2 regions of the Priestia sp. YIM B13486 genome follow, and region 1 is predicted to be linked to the other one. Evidence: a T-box and tRNA genes for the amino acid it is inferred to sense, from the RefSeq annotation. Region 1 holds a T-box; the other holds one or more tRNA genes.
What was found. A T-box is a leader RNA that pairs with one kind of tRNA and senses whether it is charged. The one in region 1 lies ahead of ileS (isoleucine--tRNA ligase), so its partner is inferred to be a tRNA-Ile.

Region 1 (6,855 bases):
CACTAGCACACAATTTTCGATTCCTTTATTCTTTTCAATAATCTCATGTGCAATTCGAGTTAAAGCGCGGCGAATAGCCTGTTCGTCAAGTACGGTAGCTTTTACGTTCACTGTTTTTCACCTCAAGTTGTTGACATAAAAAAATCCTCTTGCCTTGAGGCAAGAGGATTTGGTTTTAGATATATTTCTTCAAAAAGGCTATAAATATGCCTTTTCTGCACCGTTTCCTTCTCAGCCTCTCTGGACTGTTCTTAAAGGTTCTTATTAAGTTAATACAAGTATGCCATCACTTATGGCAGTTGTCAACTTCTTTTTTCAATAAGCTCTAGCATCTCATTAAACTCTTTTGGAGCCGGTGCTTCAAATTCCATATATTCATTTGTACGAGGGTGAATAAAGCCTAATACACCTGCATGAAGCGCTTGTCCGTCAATCGGAAGCGTTTTTTTCGGTCCGTACTTCGGATCCCCGGCAAGCGGAAAGCCAATATACTTCATATGAACGCGAATTTGGTGTGTTCGCCCCGTTTCTAGCTTACATTCGACTAGTGAAAAATCTTTAAAACGCTGCAATACAGTAAAGTGTGTCACTGCATCACGACTGTTTTCATCAGTTACCGTCATGCTTTGACGATCTTGCTTATCTCGGCCGATTGGCGCATCAATTGTACCGTGATCGTGCGCAATTACTCCGTGAACGATAGCTTTATAACGACGCGTCACTGTTTTAGCTACAAGCTGACTAACTAGTGATTCATGAGCTAAATCATTTTTTGCAACCATAAGTAAACCGGATGTATCTTTATCAATTCGATGAACGATACCAGGGCGCATAACGCCGTTAATACCCGATAAATCTTTACAGTGAGCCATTAGGCCGTTTACAAGCGTGCCGCTATGATGACCAGGAGCTGGATGTACAACCATGCCGCGAGGTTTATTTACAACAAGCACATCTTGATCTTCATAATAAATATCTAAATCCATTTCTTCCGCTACCACATCAAGCTCTTCTAATTCCGGCACTTCGATAATAATAGCGTCTCCTGTTTTACATTTATAGTTTCCTTTGACGGTTTTATCGTTCACTTTTGCGTGACCTTCTTTAATCCATTGCTGCACTTGTGAACGTGACCATTCTGCATTTACAGTCGAAAGTACTTTATCAATACGTTCTCCCGCTTGTTCTTCATTTATAACTGTTTCAATTACATTCATTCTTTGTGCTCCTTCTTCATTTTCCCTTCAAACAGCGTCATAATAAACATGATGATTACTCCGACCACAAGTGCCGAATCAGCTACGTTAAAAATCGGAAAATCATACGTAAAGATGTATGTATTTACGAAATCAACTACTTCTTTACGGACCACTCGATCAATAAAGTTTCCAATGGCGCCGCCTAACATTAATGCTAGCGCAATACCGAACCATTTATCTTGTTTTTTGAGCTTTTGAATATAAATTATTAAACCGACTACCACAACCACCGTAATGAGATAAAAGAACCACATCTGTCCTTGTAAAATCCCCCACGCGGCTCCTCTGTTACGATGAGAGGTAATGTAAAGAAAGTTTTCAATTACGGTGATGCTTTGTCCATAATACATTTCTTTTACAATCATCCATTTTGTTACCTGATCAATAAGTATAACAGCTAAAGCGATAAGATAATAAAACACAAACGTTTTCCTCCCGCAATAAAATCAAACGAATCCATACTAAAGCATTTTAGCACATAATTCATTTTTTTTCTCGCTTCTCACCATAAAACAAATAAATCTTCATTTGTGCGGGCCGTCGGCATTACTTTTAATTTATGAATAGACATCACTTCGCCAGTTAGTTCATCAATTCCAAACGCACCAACGTCAAGCTTTGCTAACGCGTGTTCTACATCTTTTAAATCGGCTTTAATCATTTCTATCACGTAACGTTCCTTTTCATCTATATAACCAGATTGTTCTGTAGCATATCTCAATAGGCGATCTTGTAATTCTTCTTTAATAAGAGCTAATTCCTGTCCAATGGAAAGATAATTTTCATACATTCAAACGCCTCCTGTGCTGATAAGATGAAGTATTAATGATGTTAGGTTTACCGAGTTTTCCATCGAATCTACAACACAAGTTTTTCCTAAGGCTTTAAATGCTTTATACCATTGTATTTGGGAATTTCGTACAGCAAAAAACACGCCCAAAAAGGACGTGTTTTTGTTAATTACTGCTGAACGTAGTGATTTTTTACAACATCCGCACAGCGTGTACATAAAGTCGGGTGATCTTGATCTTGGCCAACTGTTGGTGATACAACCCAGCAGCGCTCACACTTCTCACCTTCTGCTTTACTTACAACAATTGAAGCATAGCTGAATTTTTGTGCTTCAGCAGGTGCTTCACCTTCTGCTACCTCAAGATCTGAAACGATGAAGAGTTGACCTACATTTTCAGAAATAGATGCTAACAGTTCTTTCGTATCTGCTGTTGGATACAGCGTTAATTTTGCTTCTAAAGACTTACCTATTACTTTTTCATTACGAGCCTGTTCTAGCGCTTTTAATACTTCATCACGAAGCTCCATGAATGCATCCCATTTCTCTACTAATTGATCTGCTCCTTCGATTTCTTGAACCTCTGGCATATCAACTAGCTGCACGCTTTCTTCCGTTACATTTGGAATGTGAACCCATACTTCGTCTGCTGTATGAGAAAGAATTGGAGACACTAATTTCGTTAACGATAATAACGTTTCATAAAGGACCGTTTGAATGCTGCGGCGCTCTACATTATTTTCTGCTTCGATGTACAATACATCTTTTGCAAAGTCTAAGTAGAATGAACTCATATCAATTGTACAGAAATTATGCACTGCGTGATAAATGCTTGAGAATTCATATGAATCATAAGATTTTTTCACTTTATCAATTAATTTGTTCAGCTTCACAAGCATGTAGCGGTCTACTTCACGAAGGTCTTCAACAGCTACAGCATCAGTTGTTGGATTAAAGTCCGCTAAGTTTCCTAGTAAGAAACGGAACGTGTTGCGGATTTTACGATATACTTCTGCTACTTGTTTTAAAATGTTATCAGATACACGAACATCAGCTTGGTAATCTACAGAAGCTACCCATAAACGTAAAATATCTGCACCTAGTTGTTTCATTACTTTTTCTGGAATTACAACGTTTCCTAATGACTTACTCATTTTGCGACCTTCACCGTCTAAAGCAAATCCGTGGCTAAGTACCCCTTTATAAGGTGCTTCACCCGTTACAGCTACGCTTGTAGAAAGACTTGAATTAAACCAGCCGCGGTATTGGTCAGAACCTTCTAAATACAAATCAGCCGGACGCTGTAAGTCTTCACGTTCTTCAAGAACAGCTTGATGTGAAGAACCAGAGTCAAACCATACGTCCATGATGTCTGTTTCTTTTGTGAAGCGGCCATTTGGGCTTCCTTCATGAGTAAAGCCTTCCGGAAGCAAGTCTTTTGCTTCACGCTCAAACCATACGTTTGATCCATGTTCTCTAAATAGATTTGATACGTGTTCAATTGTTTCATCCGTAATGATTGGCTCATCATTTTCAGCATAAAATACCGGAATTGGAACGCCCCATGCACGTTGACGAGAAATACACCAGTCTCCGCGGTCACGCACCATGTTATAAAGTCGCGTTTCACCCCAAGTAGGCACCCATTTTGTTTTTTCTACTGCTTTTAATAAATCTTCACGGAAATCTTTAATAGACGCAAACCACTGTGCCGTTGCACGGAAAATTGTTGGTTTCTTTGTACGCCAGTCATGTGGGTATGAGTGGGTAATGAAACTTAATTTTAACAGCGCGCCTTCTTCTTCTAGTTTGTCTGTAATCGGCTTATTCGCTTTATCATAGAATAACCCTTCAAATCCTGGTGCTTCATTCGTCATATGACCCTTACTGTCGACTGGACAAAGAACTTCCAAACCGTATTTTTGACCAACGATAAAGTCGTCTTCCCCGTGTCCCGGTGCTGTATGAACACACCCAGTACCAGCATCCGTTGTTACGTGATCGCCAAGAACAACTAATGAATCACGCTTGTAGATTGGATGCTCAGCTACTACACGCTCAAGTTCTGAACCTTTTACCGTACGAAGCGTCTTATAGTCAGCCCATTCAATTTCTTTAGCAACTGTTTCAATCAGTTCAGTTGCCACTACATATTTTGCTCCATCTGCTTCAACTACGCTGTACTGAAGCTCAGGATTGACGGCAATCCCTTGGTTAGCTGGCATTGTCCATGGTGTTGTCGTCCAAATGATGAATTTTTCATCTTGTTCAAGCACACCTTTACCATCTTTTACGTTAAATGCTACGTAAATAGAAGCTGAACGTTTGTCATAGTACTCAATTTCCGCTTCTGCTAAAGCAGATTCACTTGAAGGGGACCAGTACACTGGTTTTAACCCTTTGTAGATGTAGCCTTTTTTCGCCATGTCACCAAACACTTTGATTTGTTGCGCTTCGTACTGCGGCTGAAGCGTTACATATGGATTATCCCAATCTCCGCGTACACCTAAACGCTTGAACTGCTCACGCTGGCCGTTTACTTGTTCCCAAGCATACTGTTCGCAAAGCTTACGGAACTCAGCTACCGTCATTTCTTTGCGGTTTACTTTTTTATTTTTTGTTAAAGCTGTTTCAATTGGCAAACCGTGTGTATCCCAGCCTGGTACATAAGGTGCACAGAAGCCTGACATCGACTTATAGCGAACGATAAAATCTTTTAAAATTTTATTTAATGCATGTCCCATGTGAATATCGCCATTCGCATATGGAGGTCCATCATGCAGGACAAATAGCGGACGGCCTTCCGTACGTTTTTGTACTTTTTCATAAATATTCATTTCAGCCCACTGTTCTTGCATTTTAGGCTCGCGGTTTGGTAAATTTCCACGCATTGGAAATTCAGTTTTTGGCATCAATAATGTATCTTTATATTCCATGTTTTACCCTCCAAAAAAAAACGTAAATTTCATATCTTTTTGTACCATAACAAAAAGACCTCCTCATCCCAAAAAGGGACGAGAAGGCCTCCCGCGGTACCACCCTAGTAGATTTGCTGCACGCAAATCCTCTTTGCATTCGTAACGTGAATAAACCGCCACTGCTTACTATCATCAGTTCAGCAATGGTACTCTAGGGTGATTTTCACTTTTTTGTTTGTTATCGAGCTCACACCATCCTCGATTCGCTTTGACAAACTAAAAAAGCTACTGTCCCTGTCTCCGTACTGTTTGATATGAAATTTCATCTGTTACCAAATTATATGACAACAAAACGTGAGAAGTCAAGATGATGTCTTGACTAGTCAATTTTTTCTTCTAGCGCTGGCATCTCATAATCCATCAACTGATCCCAGTCGTCGCTGTTTAACATTTCAAGCTGTGCTTCGATTAACATTTTGAAACGAGTTCTAAATACTTTAGACTGCTTTTTCGTCTCCTCAATGTCCATCGCAATTTTACGAGACTTAGACAATGCTTCATTAATAATACGGTCCGCATTTTTTTCTGCTTCTTTTATAATGAGCTTCGCTTCTTTTTCAGCGTTTCGCTTCACATCTTCCGCTGCTTCTTGAGCAATTAAAATTGATTTATTTAATGTTTCTTCGATGTTAGTAAAATGTCCAAGACGATCTGTTAATTCAGATACTCTTCCTTCTAACTCCTTTTTATCACGCATGACTAGCTCATAGTCTTTAATTACTTGGTCAAGAAACTCATTTACTTCATCTTCATCATATCCGCGAAACCCGCGATTAAACTCTTTGTTATGAATATCCAAAGGGGTTAAAGGCATCTAGGCCACCTCCGTGTTGTCTCATTACATCATTAGTAATGGTTTATTCGACATATTTTTAAAATTTCCTGCTAGTAGATTTCTTTATTTCTGCTTTCCTACAACAATTCGCCATTTTTCTTTTTTAGTTTTTCCTTCAAGTGAAACGATACGACTTCTGCCGTGACCACGAAGCGACAAAATATCACCTTCATGACATTCAAAAGAAGGCTGTTCAATGACTTTAAAATTTACTTTTACCGCTCCATTTGCAATAAACGGCTGGACTTTTTGTCTTGATAAATTGTGAATGGTCGACAGCAAAACATCAAGCCTCATTGAAGAAACTGTATAAACGTGTTCAATCAGCTCTTCTTTTACCACATGCAGCTGCTCTCTTTGAATAGAAGAAAGTGAAACTTTGGCTTTTCCAATTGATGTTAAATTCATCTCAATATAAGAAGAAATTTCCTCTGCAGCTACAAGCTGAATATCGTCTCCCGCGACCAAAATATCTCCAAATTTTGAACGGCGCAGTCCTAAGGACATCGCCGAACCAAGAACTTGAGGATGTTCAATTGTCACAAACTTTTTAGGATAATTGAGCTCGTACATATGCAACTGAAAATCTTCGCTTTGAGGTACATAGTAATCCGGATATAGCAGCGCGCGCTTGCGTTCAGCAAACGGTTGTCCACCATCAAATGAAACTTGAACCTCTCCTTCAGTCCCGACCATAGCTGTCACAATCTGCTGCTCTCTTGGATCTAAAAAGTCCGTTAATTTTGGGCTGTATTGATGTAGGACATCTTCTTTCCACTGAAGAACCTGGTCAATAAATCCATGTTCTTCTTGCCTAAAATGTTCATAAATAGACATATTATTACTCCTACTATTGGTATGTAAAAAAGGAATCCAGCGATTCCTTTTTTAAATAAAACCTACCACATTATTAAGTGAATACACGCCTCTTTCAGCAAATCGCAATAAAAAGATTGCAACAAGAGGTGAAATATCAATCATGCCAATAGGCGG
Region 2 (6,855 bases), 240 kb from region 1:
TACAAATGCAACCGCTGAATTCACCAGTCCATATGTTCCTAAAGCTAATTCACTTCCCGTCGTAATAAATACCATGACGGATACAACAAAAATGAACGTACCTTCACGCAACCCTTGAAAGAAATGAGCCTGCAATATTCGATTCCAGTCTTTATTGACTTTTCGTTCAGCCCATACTTCTTTAAATTTGTATACTCCTTCCGCTGCGCGTCTTGTAATAAAAAAACTAAGTACAACGGCACCGATAAACAATAGCAGCGATACACCAAACACAATTTTATACCCAAGTGATTCATACAAAGCGGAAATAACAAAGCCCGCTCCTAAAGGACCAATCATCCCTGCAAAAGAGTTTAAGATCCCTAAAAATCCGTTAAAAAAGTCTCTTGTATCAGGTTCTGTAATTTCAAAAGTTAGCACATTAAAAGCTAGCCAATAAAAGCCGTATCCTATACCCAGCAGTCCACCAAGCAATACTAAATACTCGGCTGCGTTAGCTCCACTGACTAATACAGCGATATAAAAAACAGCTAAAAAAGATACACCTAACCTTAAAACCACAACCCGGTCAATTCGTTTGGCCCATTTACCTGCTAAAATAAACGTAAGCGGCTGAAGCACCACTACCGCTAAATTATAAATAGCGAGATCCGAAAATTCGCCTGATTGTTTCCACAGATAAATGTTAACAAACGAATTGGAAATTGAAATAGCCAAGGCATAAAGACCGCCTATAATTAAAAGCAAAAGTAAATCTTTACTAACTTCTACATCTCCAACTACTTTTTTTAATAAAGGCATATCAAAAAACTCCTTTTCTCTTCTACACCTAGTGTGTGAAAAAGAAAAGGAGATATGTAAAAGAATTGGAAAACAAAAAAGCCAGTAAAGGTAATAATTACTTTACTGGCTCTTAAATACGTCTTTAGCTTATTTTGCAGCGTCGTAACGCTTAGCAACTTCGTCCCATTTTACAACATTAAAGAATGCTGAAATGTAATCTGGACGGCGGTTTTGGTAATTTAAGTAGTAAGCGTGCTCCCAAACGTCTAGACCAAGAATTGGCGTTTTGCCTTCCATTAATGGGCTATCTTGGTTTGGTGTGCTTGTTACTTCTAATTCGCCGTTGTTTACAACTAACCAAGCCCAGCCAGAACCGAAGCGAGTTTTAGCTGCATTTGCAAATTCTTCTTTGAATTGATCAAAGCTGCCGAATTTGCTAGCGATAGCGTCTGCTAATTCACCAGTTGGAGCACCGCCACCGTTAGGGCAAAGGATTGTCCAAAATAATGAGTGGTTCGCATGACCGCCACCGTTATTGCGTACTGCTGTACGGATATCTTCAGGAACAGCATCTAAGTTTGAAATTAACTCTTCAATACTTTTGCTTTCTAAATCCGCTTTGCCTTCAACAGCAGCGTTTAGATTTGTAACATATGTGTTGTGATGTTTTGTGTGGTGAATATTCATTGTTTCTTTGTCGATATGTGGTTCCAGTGCATCGTATGCATAAGGTAGTTCTGGTAATTTGTAAGCCATGAATAATTCCTCCTTCAAAATATGTAAGCATTTTGGCGCAAAAGCACCATATACGTTTAGATTAGCAAATTTACCCTACTGTTTCAAATAAAAAGTTCCTAATCCATGATTTATATTTACCTAATTCCCATTCGCTATTCTTTTAAACATAAAAAAAGCTTCTTTTTCTCAAAAGAAGCTTTGAATAGACAATAGTATGGCGGAGGAAGAGGGATTCGAACCCCCGCGGGCTTTAACACCCCTGTCGGTTTTCAAGACCGATCCCTTCAGCCGGACTTGGGTATTCCTCCAACCCTATAAATGGTGGACCCTGCAGGACTCGAACCTGCGACCGGACGGTTATGAGCCGTCTGCTCTAACCAGCTGAGCTAAGGGTCCACATGGCTCCACAGGTAGGACTCGAACCTACGACCGATCGGTTAACAGCCGATAGCTCTACCACTGAGCTACTGTGGAACAATATGAATTATGTATGCCACAAACGTAAATTGGAAAATAGCGGCGGAGGGGATCGAACCCCCGACCTCACGGGTATGAACCGTACGCTCTAGCCAGCTGAGCTACACCGCCATGGCTCCACAGGTAGGACTCGAACCTACGACCGATCGGTTAACAGCCGATAGCTCTACCACTGAGCTACTGTGGAACAATATAACATTTACTAGCGACATTAAAAATTTAACATGTTTCTAGCCTAAAGTCAATATATTATTTTAAAACAGCGTATAAAAAATAGGCAATCATCAGCAGTTGAATAAATCCTTTTGAAATAGCGCCACTAAAAAAGCCAATAACCGAACCTACTCCAATTTTTACTGCGTTGCTAATTGTGGTCCGATGAACAAGCAGTTCTCCTACAATCGCTCCGATAAACGGCCCTAAAATAATTCCAAATCCCGGAATGACAAACGGACCTACAAGCAGCCCAACTGTACTTCCCCAAACACCTGCTCTAGTGCCTCCGAATTTTTTCACACCAATAATATTAGCTATATAGTCTGCTAAAAAAAGTGCCACAACTAACAATCCTTGTATCACCCAAAATAACCAGCTATAGGAGCTGAAATCATAAAATAAACCGTATATAACAAATCCTAGAGCTACAAATAGCACGCTTGGGATGATGGGATAAACTAACCCAACAAACGATACAACAAAGCTAACGATAATTAATGCCCAACATAAAATAGCCACGTTCGCACCTATCCTTTTTAGTATTACTATTTATCATACAATAACTACACCTATAAAGAAAGACCTTGCTTAAGCAAGGTCTTTCTTTATTTTACCTGTGAATAGGTCTTTGCATAACGATCGCCCAGTACCGCTTCCGCAATATTAACCGCATGATCCCCGACCCGTTCTAAGTTGCTAATAATATCCACAAAAACAATAGCAGCAGATCCTGTACAAATGTTTTCATTCAGGCGTAAAATGTGCTTCTTACGAAGTAGACGCTCCATCGCATCAATCTGTTCTTCTTTTTGAATGACTTGTACTGCTTTTTCTCTATCCACTTTTTCTAAAGAAGAGACAGCTTCTTTAACTGTTAGAATAGTCAATTCGAACATATCAGCTAAATCGTTATTAGCTTCTTTGGTCATCTTTACTTTGTTCGTAATTTGATAATCAACAAGCTCAATAATGTTCTCAAAATGATCGCCAATACGCTCAATATCTCGTGCTGTATCTAGAAGAACCGAATGTTCCTCACTTTCTGCTTCTGACATTGAAGAGCGGGATAACAGCACTAAATAATCAGTAATTTTTTTATCCAGATTATTAATCGCATTTTCAATTTGCATAGTAGCATCAGCATGTTGAGGCTGACGTGTTTTTAAATAGCCGTTTGCCTCTTCCAACCCAAGCGTCGCAAACTCTCCCATACGAATCAGCTCTGCCTTTGCCTGACCAAGAGCAATTGAAGAGGACTGCTCAATAAAAATCGGATCAAGATGCTTAGGCTTAAAGTCTATAACAGCATCTTCTCCAGGAATTAGTTTTGTCACAATTAAAGCAAGCAGACCGATCAACGGGAACTGGATAATTGTATTGGTTGTGTTAAAAATACCATGAGCAAACGCAATCGTCATTTCAGGATTCAAATCCATTGCTACTTTCAAATATTCCACAAAACGAGTAAATAGAGGCAAGATAATCAAAAAGATTGTTGTACCAATTAAGTTAAACATGACATGCGTTAAAGCAGCCCTTCTTGCAGCTACACTTGCCCCGATTGAAGCTAAAATGGCAGTAATAGTTGTGCCAATATTATCTCCAAACAGTACAGGCAGCGCTGCCTGTATATCAATAGCGCCCTGTCCAAAAAGTTCTTGTAGAATGCCAATAGTAGCGCTAGAACTTTGAACAATTACCGTAAATAAAGTGCCAATTACGACTCCTAAAATAGGATTATCGCTCATGCTTACAGTTAAATCTTGAAATTGTTGAAGGGACCTAAGCGGCTTCATTCCACTTCCCATAAGCTCTAAACCAAAGAAGAGCATGCCAAAACCAAAAGCGATCTGGCCAAAGTTTTGAACTGCCTTACTTTTAAAGAAAAAGAGTAAAATAGCTCCCACTGCGAGAATAGGAAGAGCGTAGCTCGAAATGTCAATTCCGATTATAAAAGCTGTAACTGTCGTACCGATATTTGCTCCCATAATAACGCCTATAGCTTGGCGCAAAGTCATAAAACCAGCACTTACTAAGCCTACCGTAATAACAGTAGTTCCTGAGCTGCTCTGAATAAGAACAGTAACTAGGATACCTGCTAGAACTCCCATAAACGGATTAGTAGTAAATCTGTCTAAAATATCACGTAATTTATCTCCTGCTGACTTTTGCAATCCATCTCCCATGAACTTAATTCCAAATAAAAAGATTCCCAGTCCGCCGATAAATTCAAAAATCATTTTTTGAACATCTAGTTCCAAATATCTCAGCTCCTTGATTTTTTTCTAACGACATAAATAAGTCCCTACTATTATTAATGAAGTTTGAAAGTACTGTAAACGGCTTTCCCTTAATGTTTACAATAACTTAACAGTATATTTACATTGTAATTGGAAACGATTTCTAGAACCTATTGTAAACCTTGAATTCTCGCTATAAAATAAGAGATAGTTAGAATTTTTAATATAAGGAGGCTTTACAATGAGCATGCTGAAAAAGATGGCATGGAGTTTTACTTCCTTCAAAAAAATAAGGTCGCTTCGCTTTGAGCATACGAATAAAACAATTGGCTTTGTGCTGTTTTTAACATTTATTTCTTTGCTGCCTACATTTTTCTTTATGACTTTGACGATTGTAAACGGCTATCATATCGCTACTACAGATCTTCCGAAATCTGTTTCTTCTTTTTCTATTTCAAACTCACAGCTTACGTCAAGTCAACCTTTCACAAAAAAAGTAAACGGTACCGCTTTTATCTTAAACCCCTCACAGTCTATTGAACGATTTCATTCCCCTGCTCATGCCATTGGGTTTTTAAAGGATGGAATTTACATCACGACTAATTCACAAACACAAACGTATTCATATGAGTTGCTAAACTGGCACCATAAAGATAAAAATGAACTGTTAAACTTGCTGCACGAACAAAAATTTTCTTTATACATACTTGTCCCTATCGCTATGCTTTTACTGTACGTATTAACATCTGGACTAAACTTCCTTTCTATTACCTGCCTTGCTTATCTTGGAAAGCTGATTGGAATCATTGCTAAAAAGCAGCTTCCTTTCAAGCAGCTATGGGCACTGAGTGCTTATAGTACGGTAGCCTTCACGCTGCTTTATACGCTTTTTGAAGCTTTTTCTTTGTCTCTAGCATTACATAGCTCTCTTTACTGGATAGGAACATTCTTCATTTACTTGTTGCTCGTCACAAGGGTTCCTATAAGAAAAAAGGTAAAACCTAATAAAGGTGCTGGGACAAACGTATTTTAGTTGAAGGAGAATCCAAACGAGGAATCTAGATTCTTGATAGAGAATCCACCTCTTTTGGATTTTTTTATTGATATGGTGAACGCAGGTTTCATGTATGCGGCTGCTTCTAGCTGGTGATTGGAGTGATTTAGTTAAGTCTCAGCCTCTTTATTTCGGTACAACTTTTCTTCTTCCCATTCCAGAAGAAAGAATTTTCAACTGATACAAAACCCACAAACCTCCTGCTGTGAGCAGAATAAAGCTGTAAACAAACATCAGCCTTTCAGTATGCATCCACACTTCAAAAACAACAGGTCCCAACGCTACTCCTAAAAATCTCACCGTTCCATAAATGGATACAATAAACCCTCTTTCTTCGTCTGAAGCCGCTGAAGTAATCATCATATTAATACACGGAAGAACAAATCCTAAGCCGCCAAAGGCGACTGTCAAACAAAACATCAGCACAGGAAGCGTATAAATAATCGTTAATACTCCAAACATCAGGAATAAAAAAATTATCCCTACTATCATTAATTTTTTCATGAGCTCTACATCTGTTTTGATGCGTTGACCGGTCCAATAAGAAACGAGCGTCATCGCACCAAGAGGAAATAAAAAAGCGGTTCCTTTAAAAAAACCGTCTATATGATACGTTTCCTCTATTAGAAAAGATAAATAATATAAAATGCCAAATAATAAAAACAACCCCAATCCCCCGACAAAGAATAAAGGAAAAAGCGATTTTCTTTTATCATAGACAATCCCAATGGCTCTCTTTAAATATTCTTGAACAGATACTGAATCCGAACCTGTTTTCCCTTCTCTCACATACCTCACTATACCTACTAAAGCAGCGCCTGCAGCTAAAGGATAGACAAAAAACGCGGCATACCATACGACGAGTGCTGCCGATGCTCCAATTATCGGTGCAACCACTTTTCCAACTCCGTTATACACTTCTAAAATCCCGAGGACTTTTGCTCTTTTTTCCCCTGCAAATACATCTCCAGTTAATGCCATTGCCAACGTTGTAGTACCTGCAGCTCCAATCCCTTGAATGACTCTGCCTGCTATCAACACAGCAAAGTTTCCAGAAGAGAATGAAGCACTACTAGCAGCAATGACACTACCTATTATCATCATGACGAGTGAATATATGATTAACTTTTTACGCCCATACCGGTCTGATAAAATCCCTACAGCAGGAATACACAATGCGGCTGGAATTGAAAATGCACTCAGTATCAAACTGGTTTGAACTCCGCTTAAGTGAAGTGACTTTTGAATGCTTGGCAGCAGAGGAATGAGCATGGAATTTCCCAGCACCATGATTAAAGGCAATAAGCCTAATGAAACAATCATTAATTTTTCTTTCAATTTTCGTTC

Region 2: it has a tRNA-Ile gene. The T-box ahead of ileS (isoleucine--tRNA ligase) is inferred to sense a tRNA for this amino acid. The anticodon was not compared.

What each region holds. Positions count from the first base shown of each region.
Region 1 covers NZ_JBHZOZ010000001.1:213,519-220,373, forward strand. The annotation lists gene pyrR (bifunctional pyr operon transcriptional regulator/uracil phosphoribosyltransferase PyrR) at 1-111, opposite strand, end outside; gene ACFX4G_RS01010 (RluA family pseudouridine synthase) at 303-1,217, opposite strand; gene lspA (signal peptidase II) at 1,214-1,681, opposite strand; gene ACFX4G_RS01020 (conjugal transfer protein TraR) at 1,762-2,049, opposite strand; gene ileS (isoleucine--tRNA ligase) at 2,220-4,985, opposite strand; T-box leader at 5,057-5,277, opposite strand; gene ACFX4G_RS01030 (DivIVA domain-containing protein) at 5,347-5,841, opposite strand; gene ACFX4G_RS01035 (YlmH family RNA-binding protein) at 5,926-6,699, opposite strand; gene ACFX4G_RS01040 (YggT family protein) at 6,751-6,855, opposite strand, start outside.
Region 2 covers NZ_JBHZOZ010000001.1:455,089-461,943, forward strand. The annotation lists gene ACFX4G_RS02285 (MFS transporter) at 1-801, opposite strand, end outside; gene sodA (superoxide dismutase SodA) at 931-1,539, opposite strand; tRNA gene ACFX4G_RS02295 (tRNA-Ser) at 1,737-1,829, opposite strand; tRNA gene ACFX4G_RS02300 (tRNA-Ile) at 1,841-1,917, opposite strand; tRNA gene ACFX4G_RS02305 (tRNA-Asn) at 1,921-1,995, opposite strand; tRNA gene ACFX4G_RS02310 (tRNA-Met) at 2,036-2,109, opposite strand; tRNA gene ACFX4G_RS02315 (tRNA-Asn) at 2,111-2,185, opposite strand; gene ACFX4G_RS02320 (DUF456 domain-containing protein) at 2,248-2,733, opposite strand; gene ACFX4G_RS02325 (Na/Pi cotransporter family protein) at 2,820-4,475, opposite strand; gene ACFX4G_RS02330 (DUF1189 domain-containing protein) at 4,696-5,487, shown strand; gene ACFX4G_RS02335 (MFS transporter) at 5,635-6,846, opposite strand.